One region of the Pseudomaricurvus sp. ABR4_320 genome, then DNA from elsewhere that is predicted to be linked to it. Evidence: predicted binding sites of a transcription regulator. Region 1 holds the regulator's gene; each other region holds the start of a gene.
What was found. Region 1 encodes PhoB, which activates phosphate uptake and scavenging genes when phosphate is short. Its sites were predicted from a motif close to TGTCATAAANNTGTAACA; they were not measured.

Region 2: a site for PhoB is predicted at 1,289-1,306, ahead of ACXAFR_RS03165 (phosphatase PAP2 family protein). Genes of this name have one in related genera too.
Region 3: a site for PhoB is predicted at 1,672-1,689, ahead of ppk1 (polyphosphate kinase 1). Genes of this name have one in related genera too.

Annotation. Positions count from the first base shown of each region.
Region 1 covers NZ_JBSWVF010000006.1:217,235-222,914, forward strand. Annotated here, with positions in the region: gene ACXAFR_RS14380 (hydrogen peroxide-inducible genes activator) at 42-968, shown strand; gene ACXAFR_RS14385 (hypothetical protein) at 1,083-1,223, shown strand; gene ACXAFR_RS14390 (dicarboxylate/amino acid:cation symporter) at 1,281-2,597, opposite strand; gene ACXAFR_RS14395 (HU family DNA-binding protein) at 2,631-2,909, opposite strand; gene ubiA (4-hydroxybenzoate octaprenyltransferase) at 3,087-3,956, shown strand; gene phoB (phosphate regulon transcriptional regulator PhoB) at 4,059-4,763, shown strand; gene phoR (phosphate regulon sensor histidine kinase PhoR) at 4,765-5,680, shown strand, end outside.
Region 2 covers NZ_JBSWVF010000001.1:722,036-727,715, forward strand. Annotated here, with positions in the region: gene ACXAFR_RS03155 (malate dehydrogenase) at 1-223, opposite strand, end outside; gene ACXAFR_RS03160 (dUTP diphosphatase) at 464-1,090, opposite strand; gene ACXAFR_RS03165 (phosphatase PAP2 family protein) at 1,383-1,904, shown strand; gene ACXAFR_RS03170 (MJ1255/VC2487 family glycosyltransferase) at 1,901-2,989, shown strand; gene ACXAFR_RS03175 (TatD family hydrolase) at 3,022-3,798, opposite strand; gene ACXAFR_RS03180 (PilZ domain-containing protein) at 3,870-4,220, opposite strand; gene ACXAFR_RS03185 (DNA polymerase III subunit delta') at 4,358-5,338, opposite strand; gene ACXAFR_RS03190 (pseudouridine synthase) at 5,419-5,680, shown strand, end outside.
Region 3 covers NZ_JBSWVF010000003.1:454,934-460,613, reverse strand. Annotated here, with positions in the region: gene ppk1 (polyphosphate kinase 1) at 1-1,661, opposite strand, end outside; gene ACXAFR_RS08185 (Ppx/GppA phosphatase family protein) at 2,105-3,601, shown strand; gene ACXAFR_RS08180 (class I SAM-dependent methyltransferase) at 3,661-4,293, shown strand; gene ACXAFR_RS08175 (TIGR01777 family oxidoreductase) at 4,307-5,212, opposite strand; gene ACXAFR_RS08170 (response regulator) at 5,362-5,680, opposite strand, start outside.

The DNA.
Region 1 (5,680 bases):
TTTAAATTTATCTATCAATCTATTTTTTAGAACGTAAACAAGTGATTACATTAAAACAATTGACCTATGCCCTGGCGGTTGAGAAGACCAAACATTTTAAAAAGGCGGCTGATGAGAGTTCTGTATCCCAGTCGGCACTCAGTACAGCCATTGCTGAGTTGGAAAATCAGTTGGGGTTCCAGATTTTTGAAAGAGATAACAAGCGAGTCTTGATTACCTCCGCTGGAGAGCGGTTTTTGGAACGAGCCCGCGACATCAAGTTGCGGGTAGACGATCTTTATTTGTTCTCGAGAGCGGAGCGAGAGCCGCTTTCCTTCCCGATGTCATTGGGTGTGATTCCCACAATTGGGCCTTACTTGTTACCCAAGGTTCTGCCGGAAGTTCGCCGCTGTTATCCCGATCTGGAGATGCGTATTGTAGAAGATCAAAGCCATGTGCTGGTGGAGAAGGTGAGGTCTGGGGAGTTGGATACCGCGGTTCTTGCGTTACCCTACGGCTTGTCCGGATTACACGCTTTTGAGTTCTGGCAGGAAAACTTCCTTTTAGTCACGTATCCAGACAGCGAACTGGCTGAGTACAAGCGTCTTTCCAGTGATGTCTTGCAAGACCAGCCCCTACTGATGTTGCAAGACGGCCACTGTCTGAAAGACCATGCTCTTGCTGCGTGTAAGTTTCAGCCGGCAGGCGTTAACCGTTCTCTCTCAGGTGCCAGTTTGTACACATTATTGCAAATGGTGGCTGGAGGATTGGGGTCAACCTTTGTACCTGAAATGGCTGTGGACCAGCTGACAGGTGGTAGTCAGGAATTCCGATTGATCGAATTGGCAGAACCTGGCCCCCACCGCAAAATAGCGCTAATTTCGCGTCTGAACTATGCGGGCGCAAATGATCTGATTCTTCTTGGGAAGCTTTTTCGACAACAGCTGGCGCTGACACTTTCTCCGGCTGCCGGCGAAAATAGCGAATAAGTAAAGGGTTGAAGTTCTGAAAAACTGATCATGTTCTTCTGTTTTTAAAGCTGTTGTCGATCGCAGAAGGGATATACATTTCTTTTACCTATTAACCAAGTCGAGGAAATTGAAATGCGCTATATCAGAAAGGTCATGAAAGAGTCCATGTTAATCCAGTGGATTGCGGGTCCAAAGGCGATGCCAATCGTCTGCAACTTCAACGATAATTATTATGGTGATCAAGTCTGTCAGGCAGCAGCGGCCAGAGACTGATGATCGGGAGATCCCTGAGTCCAGGGACCCCCTCTGTGAGCCTCGATGGATGTTACGTCAGTAGAGGCTCTTATCTCTGCCGTGTTCGGTTGGATGCAAGTCACTATCTGCAACCAGTGGCGCTTCGGTTTCGTATACTGCGCGGTTCCACGCTTTTTCGCTTTTGGCGACCATGACGGAGACCATGGAATCGCCGGCGAGGTTAACCGCAGTGCGCATCATATCCAAAAGCCGATCAACACCGATAATCAAGGCGATACCTTCAACCGGTAGACCCACTTGCTGCAGCACCATCGCCAGAGTAATCAGCCCTACACCCGGTACACCCGCCGTTCCTACCGACGCCAGAGTCGCCGTTAAAATGACCATCAGATACCCGGTCAGACTGATGTCAATTTGGTATGCCTGAGAAATAAACGCCGTCGCCACCCCCTGCATGATTGCCGTACCATCCATATTGATGGTTGCGCCGAGCGGCACGGTAAAAGAGGCGATACGTTTGTCGACACCCAGCTTTTCCTCGGCGACTCGCATGGTGACCGGTAAGGTGGCACTGCTGGAAGATGTACTGAAGCCAAAGGCGAGTACAGGTTTGATCTGCCGGAAGAAGGCTTTCACGCTGACTCGTGCCAGTGCTTTCAGGAACAGAGAATAGACACCGAAACAGTGCAGGAAGAGCGCAGCAACGACGGTGCCAAAGTAGAGACTCAGCTCCAAAATGGCACTGGCGCCTAGACCGGCAAATAATTTGGCCAACAGACAAAAGACCCCGTAAGGGGCGAGATTCATCAGGAAATTCACCATATTCATGATGACTTCGTTGATGTCTTCAAACCAACTGCGAATCCGTTCCCCGGATTTGCCGGCGTGAGCGACGGCGACGCCGGTCAGCAAGGCAAAGACAATAACTTGCAGCATATTGCCTTCAGCCATTGCCTCGAAGGGGTTGCTAGGAAAAATATTTACGATAACTTGCTTGAGTGATGGAGCGTCTCCCGCTTCAAAGGTGGTGGCTTCGCCAAGTCCGATTCCTGTGCCTGGTTGAATGACCGTACCAAGAAACAGAGCGATGGAAATAGCGATCGCTGTGGTGCACAGGTACAGCCCCAGAGTTTTGCCCGCCATGGCACCCATGCGGGAATTAGCACCCAGGCCACTGGCACCGCAGACCAGAGATACAAACACCAGGGGTACAACCAACAGTTTCAGGGATTTAACAAAAATTTGTCCGACGCCATCGAACAACCCCATGACCAGGAATTCATTCAGCCAACCACCCAATCCCTGCTCGGCTCCGCCGAACAGAACATTCAGTAGGATGCCGACGATTACGCCGGCCAGCATGGCAATTAATATTCGGGATGTCAGACTCATTCAAACGGCTCTTGGGGTTATCAATTATTGAATTCAGGTGGGATTGACTGCGTCTTTGAGGGCTTTCCCTGGCTTAAAGACGACAGATGTGGAGGCTGGTATTGCGATACTTTCTCCCGTTGAGGGACTGCGACCGGTGCGGGCAGCTCGCTCTCGAGTTGAAAAGCTGCCAAAACCTACCAGAGTTACGGAGTCTTTGCGACTCAGAGCGCTGGTTATTTCTTCTAAAATGGCAAACACCACATCTGAGGCTTTGGTGGTGCTTAGGTCGGTCCGGTCGGCTACCGCGTTTACAATATCACTTTTGTGCATAACTGCTCCCGTAAAGTTTCGGCTTTTGTTATTGTTCGCAGACTTTAATCAATTGCTGTCCTCAGGATAAAGCGTAATTGGCAAAAATTCCGCATCTATCCTTGATCTGTCGCAGCATTGACCCGTAGAAACTCCCGATAACATTCCATCATTATGAAAAATCTGGCCTCGGCTCACATGGAAACTCCATCTCCCGGTTGGCGCGACTATTGGCAATTGATGCGTTTTGATCGACCGATCGGCACATTGTTGTTGCTGTGGCCGACACTCTGGTCTTTGTGGATTGCTGGTTCAGGGCATCCTGATCCCGTGTTGATCGTCATTTTTGTTGTCGGTGTCACGCTTATGCGAGCTGCGGGTTGCGTTATCAATGACTACGCCGATCGCAATTTTGACGGCGCGGTCGAGCGGACCCAGCACAGGCCCATGGCCCAGAAACGAGTCAGCCCGCGACAGGCATTGAGCTTGTTTACGATTCTGGTACTGATCTCTTTCATTCTGGTGCTGTTTACGAATGTTCTAACGATTGCTTTGTCAGTTCCAGCTCTGTTGTTGGCGGCTTGTTACCCGTTTGCAAAACGTCACACACATTTACCCCAATTGGTACTCGGAGCGGCCTTCTCCTGGGGAATTCCCATGGCCTTTGCGGCCCAGAGAGGCTACCTCGACAGCGCCATCTGGTTGTTATTCGTTGCGGCGGTTATCTGGACGGTAATCTACGATACTTTCTATGCCATGGTAGATCGTGAGGATGATCTAAAAATCGGCATTAAGTCGACCGCCATTTTATTTGGTGAGGCGGATCGCGCTATCACAGCTATTTTGCAAGTGCTGTTTATATTTGCCATGAAGCTGGTCGGAGAACGCTTTGATCTGGGTTGGATCTACGAATCGAGCCTGGTGGTCGTTCTCGCTTTGTTTGTTTATCAGCAGTATCTAATACAGTTTCGTGAGCGCAAGGCGTGTTTCACTGCATTTCTCAACAATAATTGGGTGGGTGGCGTCATATTTGCCGGAATCCTTGCTGACTTTTACTGGCTCTGGTGAAACAGTCTTTGCCGTCATGCAATACCTGACTTAAAGTTGTAACAAAAATTTAATCAAAAGGTTATTTAATGGCGGCAACTTATTTTTACAGAGGCAGGAAACATGCCCCAGAAAACCATTCTGGTTGTTGACGACGAAGCCCCAATTCGTGACATGTTGCGGGTCGCACTGGAAATGGCAGACTACCATTGTCTGGAGGCCGCTGATGCACAATCAGCACACAGCATTATTGTTGATCGTAAGCCGGATTTGATCCTTTTGGATTGGATGCTACCAGGTACCAGTGGTATTGAGTTGGCGCGTCGATTGCGTCGCGAAGAGGTCACCTCTGCAATTCCAGTCATCATGCTGACTGCCAAAAGCGATGAGGACAACAAAGTTCAGGGCCTTGAAGTTGGTGCCGATGATTACATCACCAAGCCCTTTTCCCCCAGAGAGCTTGTCGCTCGTCTGAAAGCAGTACTGAGGCGTACCGACCAGACTGAAGCGGTCCCGATCAGTGTGGAAGGTCTGGTGCTCGACCCAATCAGCCATCGGGTCACCATCAATGAAGAACCGGTGCAGATGGGGCCGACAGAATATCGTTTATTGGAATTTTTTCTTACGCATCAGGAACGGGTGTACACTCGCAGCCAATTGCTGGACCATGTCTGGGGTGGCAATGTGTATGTTGAAGAGCGTACGGTTGATGTACATATTCGCCGGTTGCGCAAAGCTCTGCAGCTGGATGATCACGACCGGTTTGTACAAACGGTACGTGGCGCCGGTTACCGCTTTTCGTTGAAAGTTGCTGCAAAAGAAACCTGATTTGGACGCTGGACCTCGTATTACACCGATTCACAATACCTCATCCGAACCGGGCAGTAGTGAGCGCAGCCTGGGTAAGGGCATCGCCAGTGAAGTCACACGGCTGATTTTACTGTTCACGCTCTGCTTGTTGTTCGGACTTGCCTCGGGTTACCTACTCAGCTCCTTATTTCTGGGGATGCTGGTTTACTTTATCTGGACGCTCTGGAATCTACGTAATCTGCACCATTGGTTGATTGATCGTGCGTCGGGGCGGCAGCCTCAAGCCAGTGGGCTATGGGATGATATCTTTTATCTCATTGCCAAATTACGCCGCGAGCAGCAAAGAGAACGTCTGCAACTTTTGGCAACAATTGAGCGAGTACAGCGCACCGCCGCAGCCCTGCCCGATGGTGTTATCCTGCTCAGTAACAACGATACGATTGAATGGTTTAACGAGACCGCGCGGCAAATGCTAGGTTTGCGTCGTCCAGATACTGGCAGTCCACTGTTAAACTTTATCCGTCATCCTGAATTTGTCCGCTATATGCACGCCGGGGATTTCGTTGAGCCCATTGATATGCCGTCTCCAAATTCAAACGGTGCTCGGCTGCAATATCAGGTAACGCGGTTTGGTAAAGGTGAGACATTGGTGGTCGTGCGGGATATCTCCCGTATCTTTAAGTTGGAACAAATGCGCAAAGACTTTGTTGCCAATGTGTCTCATGAATTGCGTACCCCTCTGACAGTGATTCGAGGTTACGTCGGGACGCTCGCCATGAGTCCGGATATGCCCGAAAAATGGGCGAAGGCGGTCGATCAAATGGACGGTCAGTGCACGCGCATGACCAATCTTATTCAGGATCTGATCGAGCTTTCTAAACTGGAAACCAATGAAAGTCTTCCGCGTCATCGATCTGTTCCTCTGACGCCGATGT
Region 2 (5,680 bases), on a different contig from region 1:
TAGGATCGTCGGTGCAGACCATGCCCGCGACTAAAGGAAATGCACAGTCGTCCAGCTCCATCGCTACCCCTTTGAGAGCGTTGAGAGCAGGTGTGATTTCTAACATCTGCAGGATAACCGGCTGGTCTTTACCCAGCATTTCTCCCGCCGCAATTCTGAACAGCAGTGAGTAGCTGATTTGGCCGGCGGCGCCAGTAACGGTAACTCTTACGGGTGCTTTCACTATATTTCTCCGTTTACGCTTAGCTTATATGAGGGTGTTCGAGCGACGGGACTAAAGCCCTGCTAAAGCCCTTTCGAGGGCCGCTTATTATAGGGAAATCGCAACAAATTGCATCTTCCCGATCCCGTCTAGGTATCAGGGTTAGACTAAAAGCCTAGAGACATCGGAAAAATTATAACAATCGGTCAGATTTACGGCAGCGCGCTTCCCCACCCTGAAGAAGCGACCGTGATCGTCGATTTAAGAAGCCGCCGCCTGATAACGTTGCTGCAAAGAGTGATAGAGTGCATCCCGAAAATTCTCAGCGCCCGGATCCAATTCGGCGATCACCTCGACCAAGTGTTCGTTGTCCTCCTTTCCCGACCAAATCTTACGATAGCTGCCATCCTGATAGCCGTTATCCTGACGGAAGAAATTCAGTACGTTTTTACCGACATATCCGCTATAGAGCGCATCAAAGCTCAAATCTACCAACGCCATCAACTCACCAAATTTAGACAGCGGAAAGCGCTTGTTTGTCAGGGTCTCTAACGTAAAGGCTTCCAATGCCAGAGGAAATTCACGATTTTCTGCGGCCACGTTTAATCCTTCGGCAATCTCGTTGGCGACATCAGTAAGAGAATCGCCTCCTTGGAGTAAATCACTGAGCCCAAAATGCCAGATATCGATCAGCTCTAGCTGTACTTGAGGAAGATCTGGAGTTTGCTTCTTCCACCACTTCCAACCGTAGTGATCCAGCATTTCTCCACATTCAACCCAGATGGCGCGATACCATTCATGCTCCAACGAACGCCAGTCCGCGTTAATTCGGCTGTTCATTTGATTCTGAAGTTCCAACATGGTGCATAATTGGTTCGTTATGCTCATTAACCATTTTCTCCCGAGTACTAAAAGTCTTGTGATGCTTTGTTACCGCCACATCGATGGCCAAGTATCAGCCAACCTATCAATAATTACTTAAGGTGCCACATTCTTAGTCGCTTTCTCGCAAGCCGTTGATCTCCAACGCCCCACGTCATCACTGAAAACAGCTGTCATTGTAATGCCATGAATTCATCACATAGCTGTCATAGATAAATCATCTTTCTGTCACATGGCTTTTCTAAGCTTTTCCAATAAGAAAGTAAACCTACGACAGAAACCATGAGGCTAGGCGCAGATGAAAATACTGGAAAGTCTGCACAATTACGATCTTTTGACATTTGACTGGTGTTTGCGTCGCCGTCATTTTACCCAAATGACCGTCGCTGCGCGCTGGGTATCTCGTACCGCGGACGGACACCTTTATGGCCTCTTGGCGCTCGCCCTGCTCATCTCACAAGATTACCTTCTGCTCAAGCTATTGCTCATTGGATTGACCATCGAGCGAGTCGCCTATTTTATTCTAAAAAATCGCTGCCGTCGCAATCGCCCACCTCAGGCTATTCCCGGTTTTCAGAGTGTCGTACAGCCCAGCGACCAATTTAGTTTTCCCTCTGGACATACTTCGGCGGCCTTTTTCTTCAGCACGTTTTTGAGCACGTTCTTTCCTATTGCGGCATGGTTTCTTTACCCTTGGGCCGTGACGGTGGGGATGTCTCGAGTCATTCTTGGCGTGCACTTCCCTACGGATATTCTAGCGGGGGCACTGCTTGGCCATAGCATTGCGTTTGTTGTTCTCACCGCATCAGGAATTCTATGAGAGTATTTTACGGTGTCCAGGGCACAGGTAACGGCCATATCAGCCGAGCCAGAGCCCTTGCGAAACATCTTGCGCATCGTGGTATTGAGACACAGTTTTTGTTCAGTGGTCGCGAGCCAAGCGCCTACTTTGACATGCAGGTTTTCGGTGACTACTGGGTTCGACAAGGCCTGACATTCGTCACAGAGCGCGGCAAGATTAAGCTCCGAGAATCCTTGTCCCAAAACAATTTGCGACAGCTCGCGAAGGATATACGGCATTTGGATCTCAGTAACTACGACTTGGTGCTGTCAGATTTCGAACCGATCACATCCTGGTCTGCACGCCGCCAAGGACGTCAGTGTGTTTCACTCGGCCATCAATGTGCGTTTGATTTTCCAATCCCGGTTGAAGGCAGTAATCAGATAACTCGTTTACTGATGCGCTATTTTGCTCCCGGAGACTATCGACTGGGACTTCACTGGCACCATTTTAATCAACCAATTTTACCGCCGATCGTGGATTTGGATCACGCCTCAAACACGTCCCGAGACGACTTCGTGCTTGTGTATTTAGGTTTCGAATCACCGGATGACGTCATTCCACTCTTGCAAGGATTTCCCCACCAAGCATTCCACTACTATGGAAAGTTCTCTACACGGGAAGTTCGAGATAACGTCTCACTCTGTCCGCTTAGCGTAGACGGGTTCAAACAGGATCTGCAACGTTGTCGGGGCGTGATCTGTAACGCCGGATTCGAACTTGCGAGCGAGGCGTTACAATTAGGCAAGCCGATTCTGGTTAAACCTTTGTCTGGTCAGATGGAACAACTTTCTAACGCACTGGCCCTTGAGCAATTAGGTCTTGGTGGTCGGATGAACGATTTATCACCCGACGCTATCGGACAATGGCTGACTGATCCCAAAGCGCCAAATTGCCAATTTCCCGACGTTGCAGAAGCGATAGTGGACTGGATTCTTGAAGAACAGCGCCCACCCATTCAACAGCTGGCGGACGACTTATGGAGCCGTACCGTGTTTAGCGGCAAGGCACCAACACAGTCTAACCACTCAAGATCTGCATCGATGAGACTCAGCTCCTGCTGATCACTTGCCGCGCAAGATAAGTGACCGCTAAGTCAGGACGTCTTATTAAACAGGCGATGGAAATTTGCGCCGGTCTGCTCGCAGAGTTCCTGAAAGTCTACGCCTCGCAAATCAGCGACAAATTCTGCCACCTCGCGAACATAAGCTGGAACATTGGGCTTGCCCCGGTAGGGAACCGGCGCCAGATAAGGAGAATCCGTCTCGACCAGTAAACGATCCGATGGAATTTTCTTGGCAACCTCTCGCAAATCAGCCGCGTTTTTAAACGTAACTATACCGGAAATAGAAATGTAATAATTAAGATCTATCGCGGCTTTTGCCATTTCCCAATTTTCGGTAAAACAATGCAAAACACCAGCCGTCTCTAAATTGCCATGGGCTTTTATCAACTCAAGAGTATCTTGGCGAGCCTGCCGAGTATGTACAACAACCGGTAACTCGGCAGACGAGGCAGCACGCAAATGGGTCGCAAAGCTCTCCTGCTGTTGCGCTTTGCTGTCTTCACTGTAGTAGTAATCCAAACCCGTTTCACCTAAGGCGACAACCTTTGGATGTTTTGACCATTCAATTAGGTCTGCCTCTGAAGCCTGACCGGAATCAACATCCAGAGGATGAACACCAACCGATGCATAAACCTGGGGGTATTGTTCGGCAAGCTCGACAACTTGAGCACGATTTTCCAGACTAATGCCGATGCAAAGCATTTTTTTGACATCCGCGTTGGCAGCCTCAGCGAGGATATCGGGCAATCCGTTGGAATAGTTATCAAGCTTAAGGCGATCAAGATGGCAATGGGAATCGATTAACACACAGGCTCCGGGAAGATCATTCGCACCGGGGCAATAACGCCCCGGCAAAGCGCCAGTGTACCAAATTCTCGCTACATGGTATGGGTGGGACGATCAGATTCCAGAGAACCGGCTAAATAGGTTTCGATTTTTTTGGCAGCGACCTCATCCTGATCATTGAACTGAACGCCAACCCCCGCAGCACGATTTCCCTGGGCACCTTTCGGTGTAATCCAGACAACTTTGCCCGCCACAGGAATTTTCTCCGGCTCGTCCATCAGATTGAGAAGCATAAAGACCTCGTCACCGAGACTGTATACTTTACTGGTTGGAATAAACAAACCGCCATTTTTTACGAAGGGCATATAAGCCGCATAGAGGACCGCTTTATCCCGAATGGTGAGCGACAAAATGCCATTACGAGCGCCTGCCATGCCCTGCATAACGTATTAACCTGTATAAATTCTCTAATCATTGCGCGGAAACGCCTCAAATAAAGATAAGTCACACCAAGCAACCTGTCCAATAAGGAGCCAATAGGTGTGATAGGTCGCACAGTTAGGCAAATTTTGCGACGGCCCTATCGACGATGAATCGCAGAGCGCCAGTCCAGTAGTAAGGTTTCCAACATCAGCTGTCGATTCGGATTAGCGCCACTCAGCCAGTCCTGTTTGACCTGCGCAAGCCGATCCTGCATTAGAAATTTCCTTTCCGCAGAAACACGTTTCAACGCCTCTATGATGGGCTTTTCGCGCATACTTGCGGGCAGCTCCACCGAGGCAACACTTTGCACCATCGCCAAATGTAGCTGGCGCATTAACTGATCGACAATCATCAAAGGGTCCATGTTTTTAATACGATCAGCCAGCGTCAAAGCCGTACCGCGATTTTCAACCAACTCAACGAGACCGCTCATAAAGCCATCGAGATCAGCCAATGAGTTGCTCTCAACATACATTGCGGCCTTGAGAGGTGCACCACCGGCATAGATTAATGCATCAATGGAAGGCAATTCAGCGCTTTGCTGCTGGAGCCATTCCCGAGCATCATCGAACGTGGGACATTGAAAATCCAGTAACTGACAACGACTGCGAATGGTGGGCAACACTCTATCCTGAGCGTGAGTGATAAGAATTAGCAGCGTGTTACCGCCAGGTTCTTCCAGATTCTTTAGCAACGCATTGGCAGCGTTCATATTCAGCGATTCACATTGATCGATGATGATGACCTTATAGCCAGCTTGTTGCGCAGTCTGAACGGCAAAATCTCCCAGGGCACGAATCTGGTCAATTTTGATAACCCGGCTACCTTCAGGCTCAATCAGCAAAAAATCTGGATGGGTACCAGACTTCAATAAGCGACACCCGGTACACTTGCCACAAGCGCCATCGCCTTCCGAACTCTGGCACAGCAGGCGCGCAGAAAGCGCCTCAGCGAACCACTTTTTCCCGATGCCATTGGGGCCAAAAAATAGGAGCCCGTGAGCCAGGTGTTGACCCGCTATCGCCTGTGATATTTTTTCCCACTGGCGAAGTTGCCAGTTAAGGGGACGCAGATTCAAATGCCTACTTCTCCGAAACGTAAAATCACCCAGAAAGACGTATACTCCCGTCCAGTGACCTCTATGCTAACACTGTTGCTATGGACCGACTTAATTACCTTCAGTACATCATCCCCATTCACCACGTTGATAAGGACATTCTTGTGGTTGAGAAGCCAGCGGAACTGCTCAGCGTGCCTGGCAAAGGGCCTGAAGGTCAAATCTGTTTAAGCAATGCATTGCTTGAACACCTTCCCAACACTCGGGTAATTCACCGATTGGATATGGCAACCTCGGGGCTTATGCTGTTTGCTCTGAACCATGGTAGCCAAAAACACCTGGGCCAACATTTTCAGAAGCGCC
Region 3 (5,680 bases), on a different contig from region 1:
GCACTGGAGGCGTCGTAGAGCGCCTGCACAATTTTTTGATCGACCAGATTATTACACTTGATAAAGATCTCTGCGGGCAGACCGCGATTGGCATTATGGATTTCATTACGAATCAAGCGCGTGAGCCCAGGCCGATTTGTCAGTGGGCTGACCAACAGATGGTTGTAGCTGTGGCGGCGATACGTGTAGGAAATAAAATCAAAGACTTTGTAGACGTCTTCACCGATTTCCTGGTCATAAGTCAGCAAGCTGAAATCCGTGTAGATCTCTGCGGTTTTCTCGTTGAAGTTTCCTGTGCCCACATGGCTGTAGTATCGCAGGCGTCCTTTCTCCATACGGCTGATATGGATCAGTTTCGCGTGCACTTTCAGGCCAGGTACACCGAAAATGACGTTGACGCCGCCGTCGGTTAACTGATTTGCCCAGCCAATATTGGCTGCTTCGTCAAAGCGGGCTTGAAGCTCTACGACGACCGTGACGGCTTTGTTGTTGCGTCGTGCTGACAGCAGGGCGTCAACAACACGAGAGTTTTTGGCCGCGCGATAGAGGCAGATTTTTATCTCGGTGACCGCGGGATCAATCGCGGCTGTTTTCAGAAGATCTATAACGGTCGAGAAGGAGTGATAGGGATAGTAGAGCAGTATGTCCCTCTCCTGGATGACTTCAAACAGGTTTTGGTGCGCGGAGGAAAATGGCTGCGGTAATTTTGCTAGGGGTTTGTTCTCAAGATAAGCCGGGCCGATACTGGGGAAGGACATAAAATCCTTGGCGTTATGATAGCGCCCTCCAGGCATTAAACTGTCGTATTTGGTGAGCTTCAACCGTTTGATTAAAAGATCGAGCAAATCCTGCGGCATTTCGCTGTCGTAGAGAAAGCGCTCTGGCTCGCCAGATTGGCGCTTTTTAATGGAGTGAGCCACTTTATCAATCAAACTTTGATTAATGCCCTCACCCAGTTCCAGTTCGGCGTCTCGAGTCAGTTTAAAAACGTAGCCTTCCGCCGCTTTGATGGGAATGACGCCGCGAAAAACCAAGGGTATGTTGGCAATGATGATGTCTTCAAGCACGGTGAAAACACGGCCGGTCTTGCCTTTGAGTTGCGGGATCTCGACAAAACGATCCAGACGACTGGATGGAATTTCAACCAGCCCATAGCGCACGGCGTCGTCCAGGTCGACCATTTTGATCGCTAGGTAGATCTTTCCGTCGGCGACGGCAGGGAAGTTCTTCGCGGAATCGAGCAGAACGGGATCCAGCTCCGGCAAAATATGGCGGTTGAAGATCTCGTTGGCGACGCGCAGCTGTTTCTCGTCGAACTGGCGGTCTGTAATCAGATAGATTTTGCGTTTACGCAGTGCTTCCAGTATCTGTAAATGAATCTCATCAAACTGGATTTGTAAATCGCGGGAGATCTCCTGAATCTCTTGCAGCAGGTCATTATAGGCTTCTTTTTCTGCCGGCGAAGAGGAAAACGCCGCCAGACGGCTTACGTCGGCAACGCGTACTCGGTAGAACTCATCGAGATTGTTGGAAAAGATGCCCAGGTATCTCAGTCGTTGAATTGGGGGAACCTGGGGGTTACCGGCCTCTTGTAAAACGCGCTCGTTAAAGGAAAGCCAGCTGAGTTCTTTAGCGATCAAAGGGGTATTTTTCTTACTCATTACGTACAGTTGTGACAGATTTATGAAAAAACGCCGGGTAGCATAGCGTTCTAAAGTTACGGTTTTCCTTCTGCGCCGTTGTCGCGCAGAAGTTGCTGCCTAATTGTGTCAATGGCATCGACCAGCAGCGTCGCTGAAAGGGCGCTGCCGTTATGTATCAGATTGAATGGTTTCACCTCGAAAGAAGGATCTGGGAAGGTGGCCGACGGCGCCCGTTCGCGGTGTTGGCGAATGGCCCCTCAGCCTGGAGAAACCGAGAATTCATGGCACTGAATATACCCAATGCCAGCCACTATTGATACACTAGCCGACGGTTTTCGTTGCGTCGAACAGCGGGTTTGTTGAAAGCCTCTGGATTATCAGGGAGTCTCTGATAGACGCAGCATAACGGAAGGCGGACTTTTCTATCCGATAGCCGGTTATCCCACAGAAGAGAAACGGTTTTGACTGATCAACAGCCCTCGCCGGTGTTCGCGGCACTCGATCTCGGCTCGAACAGCTTTCACCTTTTGGTTGCTCGTTGTCAGGACGGCAAATTAGAAGTTATCGACCGCCACAAAGAAATGGTTCGGTTGGCATCAGGGCTTAATGACGATGGCACCTTGTCGGAAGACGCGGCGAATCGTGCATTGCGAAGCCTCGAAAGATTCGCAGAGCGATTGCGCTCGACTCCCAATGCCCATGTCCACATCGTGGGGACCAACACCCTTCGGGCGGCTTCTCGAACCGATAACTTTCTGCACGAAGCTGAGCAGATACTCGGCAATCCGATTAACATCATTAGCGGGATCGAAGAGGCGCGACTGATCTACCGGGGTGTGGTTCACGATTTGGCGCCAACCGATCATCAACGGTTGGTGGTTGATATCGGCGGAGGTTCCACCGAGCTGATCATCGGTAATTTAAAGCCGCGCCTGCTGGAAAGCCTCTATATGGGGTGTGTGAGCTATACGAAGCGATTTTTCGAAAACGGTGTTGTCAGCGCCAAGAATTACCGCAAGGCTCTGCTGTCGGCGAGAGATGAAGTACAAACGGTTGCCGAAGATTTTCATGTCGGTCATTGGTCCGAGGCCGTCGGCACTTCGGGTAGTATCCGTGCCATTCTCTCGATGCTTGAAGCTATGGGCATCAGCCCCGAGCATACGATTTCGCTTGCGGGTCTTGAAACCCTGGCGTCGAAGATCGTTCAATTTCCCCATGTCGATAAAATTGATCTGCCTGGTTTAAGCGATGATCGGCGTCCAGTCATCATTGGTGGGCTTGCCGTTTTGCATGGTGCGTTTATTGAGCTCGGCATTGAGCAGATGCAGGTTTCCAGTTATGCCCTGCGCGAGGGTATTGTTTTAGATTTGGCTGGCTTGCTTGAGGACAAGGATATTCGCATTGATACTGTCAATCGTATGATGGAACAGTATCGTGTCGATGTGGAGCACGCGAACCGGGTCGAAGAGCTGGCCATGAGCTTGCTGGCACAGGTACGTGACGACTTTGGTGTTGATTATTTTCGCGCGCGTAAAGCATTGCAGTGGGCTGCTTGTTTGCACGAAGTCGGTCTGTCGGTCTCTCATGCTAGTTACAATAAGCACAGTGCCTATTTATTGGAGCACAGCGAGATGCCGGGGTTTTCCCGCCAGGAGCAAAAGCTGTTGAGCTTTTTGGTTCTGAATCATCGTCGGAAGTTGCGTCCGATGAACACGTCTTATGGTTTTGTGCCCGATTGGCGTTTGGTGCAGATCCTAAGGCTTTCCTGTCTGTTGTGTCGGCGTCGCATTGATGATGCTCTTCCGCCAGAGTTGTCCATAAGTTTTGGAGAGGGCATCTGTCAGGTGAGTTTTGATGGCGAATGGTTGAACCAACACCCTCTGACATTTGAATCCCTTCTCGAAGAACAGAGCTATCAGGCTAATCAGAATCTACAATTGGATGTGGTCAGTCGCTAGTTGCTTGCGATTGGTCATTTCCTTATTTTCACTTACTTTTATTGTTCAGGAGCGTTTTAGTGCCGGAATTGGTTGAACTCCCGGAAAAGCATATTTTTCAGGCTTACGGGGTGCAGGTGTTAGACAATCGCCATCGTTTGGTAAGAAAACTCAAAAAAGCGTATACACCGTCGATACATGGGCACAAAACCTGGTCCAGCAGCTTCTTGCTGATGGATTATTTTCTACATAAGCAGATGCTGAAGCCGGAGTCGTCGGTGCTTGAGGTCGGTTGTGGTTGGGGACCAGCGTCAATATTCTGTGCAAAGCATCAGCAGTGTGATGTCACGGGATTGGATCGAGATGAAGAAGTCTTTCCTTTTCTCGAAGTTCAAGCGGCATTGAACGGCGTAGAAATCGCCAGTATGACCAACAGCTTCGAAAAGGTGACGAAAAAGCAGTTGGCAACTTTTGAGTTGGTCATGGCTGCCGACGTTTGTTTTTGGGACGAACTGACCGACATTCATTTCAAGCTGATTAAACGGGCTTTGAAGGCCGGTGTGAAAAATATTGTTTATGCCGACCCCGGTCGTGAACCCTTTTTCAACTTGGCGAAAAAATGCAAAGGGGAATTTTCAGCATCTTGTGTTGAATGGTATAGCAGTGAACCCGAATATTTCGAAGGTTATATTCTGCACATAAAAAACGATTAGGGCAGGGGGCAGTCTAGTCAATTTCGGTTAAATGCTGCATTGCTTTCTCAATAGTGGGAAAGTCGAAAATGAAGTTGTGTGACATTGCGGCATCCGGATAGACAAACTGTCCGTTTAGAAGAAGCTCTTCGGCCATTTGTCCAAAGAGCACTTTAAGTGCGACCGCCGGTGTTTTTAAAAAGGCTGGGCGATGTAAACTGTCCGCAAGGGTTTTGGAAAAAACGGCGTTGCTGACGGGGTTTGGTGCAACTGCGTTGACGGGGCCATTTAGCTTCGGGCTATCGACAACATACATCAGTAATCGCAACATATCTTCCAGGTGGATCCAGCTCATTCCCTGGCGACCGCTGCCCATTGGCCCACCTATCCCCATCCGAAAAATCGGTCGTAACTTGTCGAGTAAGCCGCCTGGGCCAAGTACGAGTCCAGTCCTCACAATCACTTTCCGCCGAGCCGCTCCCGTCATCGCATCTTCCCATGCTGCGCAGAGTTCTGCTGCATAGCCATCGCCCTGTGGGCAGCTTTCGTTGAGCATGGATCCCTCACCAAATTCCTTTCCGTCATAGTAACCGTAGTAGCCAACTGCCGAGCCGGTGATGATGAGTTCTGGTGGTTGAGGCATCTGGTTGATGTAGTGAGAGAGCTCTTTGGTAATCTCCACTCGACTGTTCCAGATCTTTTGACGCTGGGTTTCCGTCCAGCGCTTTTCCGCAATGGGCTCTCCGCAGAGATTAAGGATGTAGGAAACATCCATGGGGAATTTGGAGAGTGTGCTTATCCACTCGATGCGCTCTTCCGTTTGTTGGTCCGGGGTGCGTGTCAGCGCGGTTATGCGGTGACCTCGGTCGAGCAATCGCTGGCAAAAATGAGATCCAATAAATCCTGTGGCGCCGGTAACCAGCCAGTGCGGTTGCGTCATGATGTCGTTCTGTCCCTTGGATGAGAAAGCTCAGGCTTTGGGTCGTGCAGGTCGTTGGAAATGACCTCGTGGCATGAATACGGACCGTAAAGATGCTCGGATTTATCCTAAGACCAGTTAGTTTAAATTGGAATAGGAGGGAGAGCCTTTTAAAAAAGTTCGACATCGCTGGTGGCGTCTGCGACTTCTTTAGCCGTATCATCGGTCGAGCGTGACGTGAAGTCATTGAGCAGTCTTTGCTGTTTTTCTGCCAAATGCTCCAGCAGTTGGCATACTGTATCGAATGCTTCGCTGGCGTTGCTGCCTTGTTCAATAATTGAGTGGGTGGCGTGTATGGCGCCGTCAAGGGTATTGATCAGATAGCGTTCTTGATCCTCTTCCAGTGCCAGCTTGGGGATTTCTTTTTCCAATTCTTCGATGGTTGACCGCAATAGCAACAGAACCTGCCGTTGCGATTCTTTGAGTGTT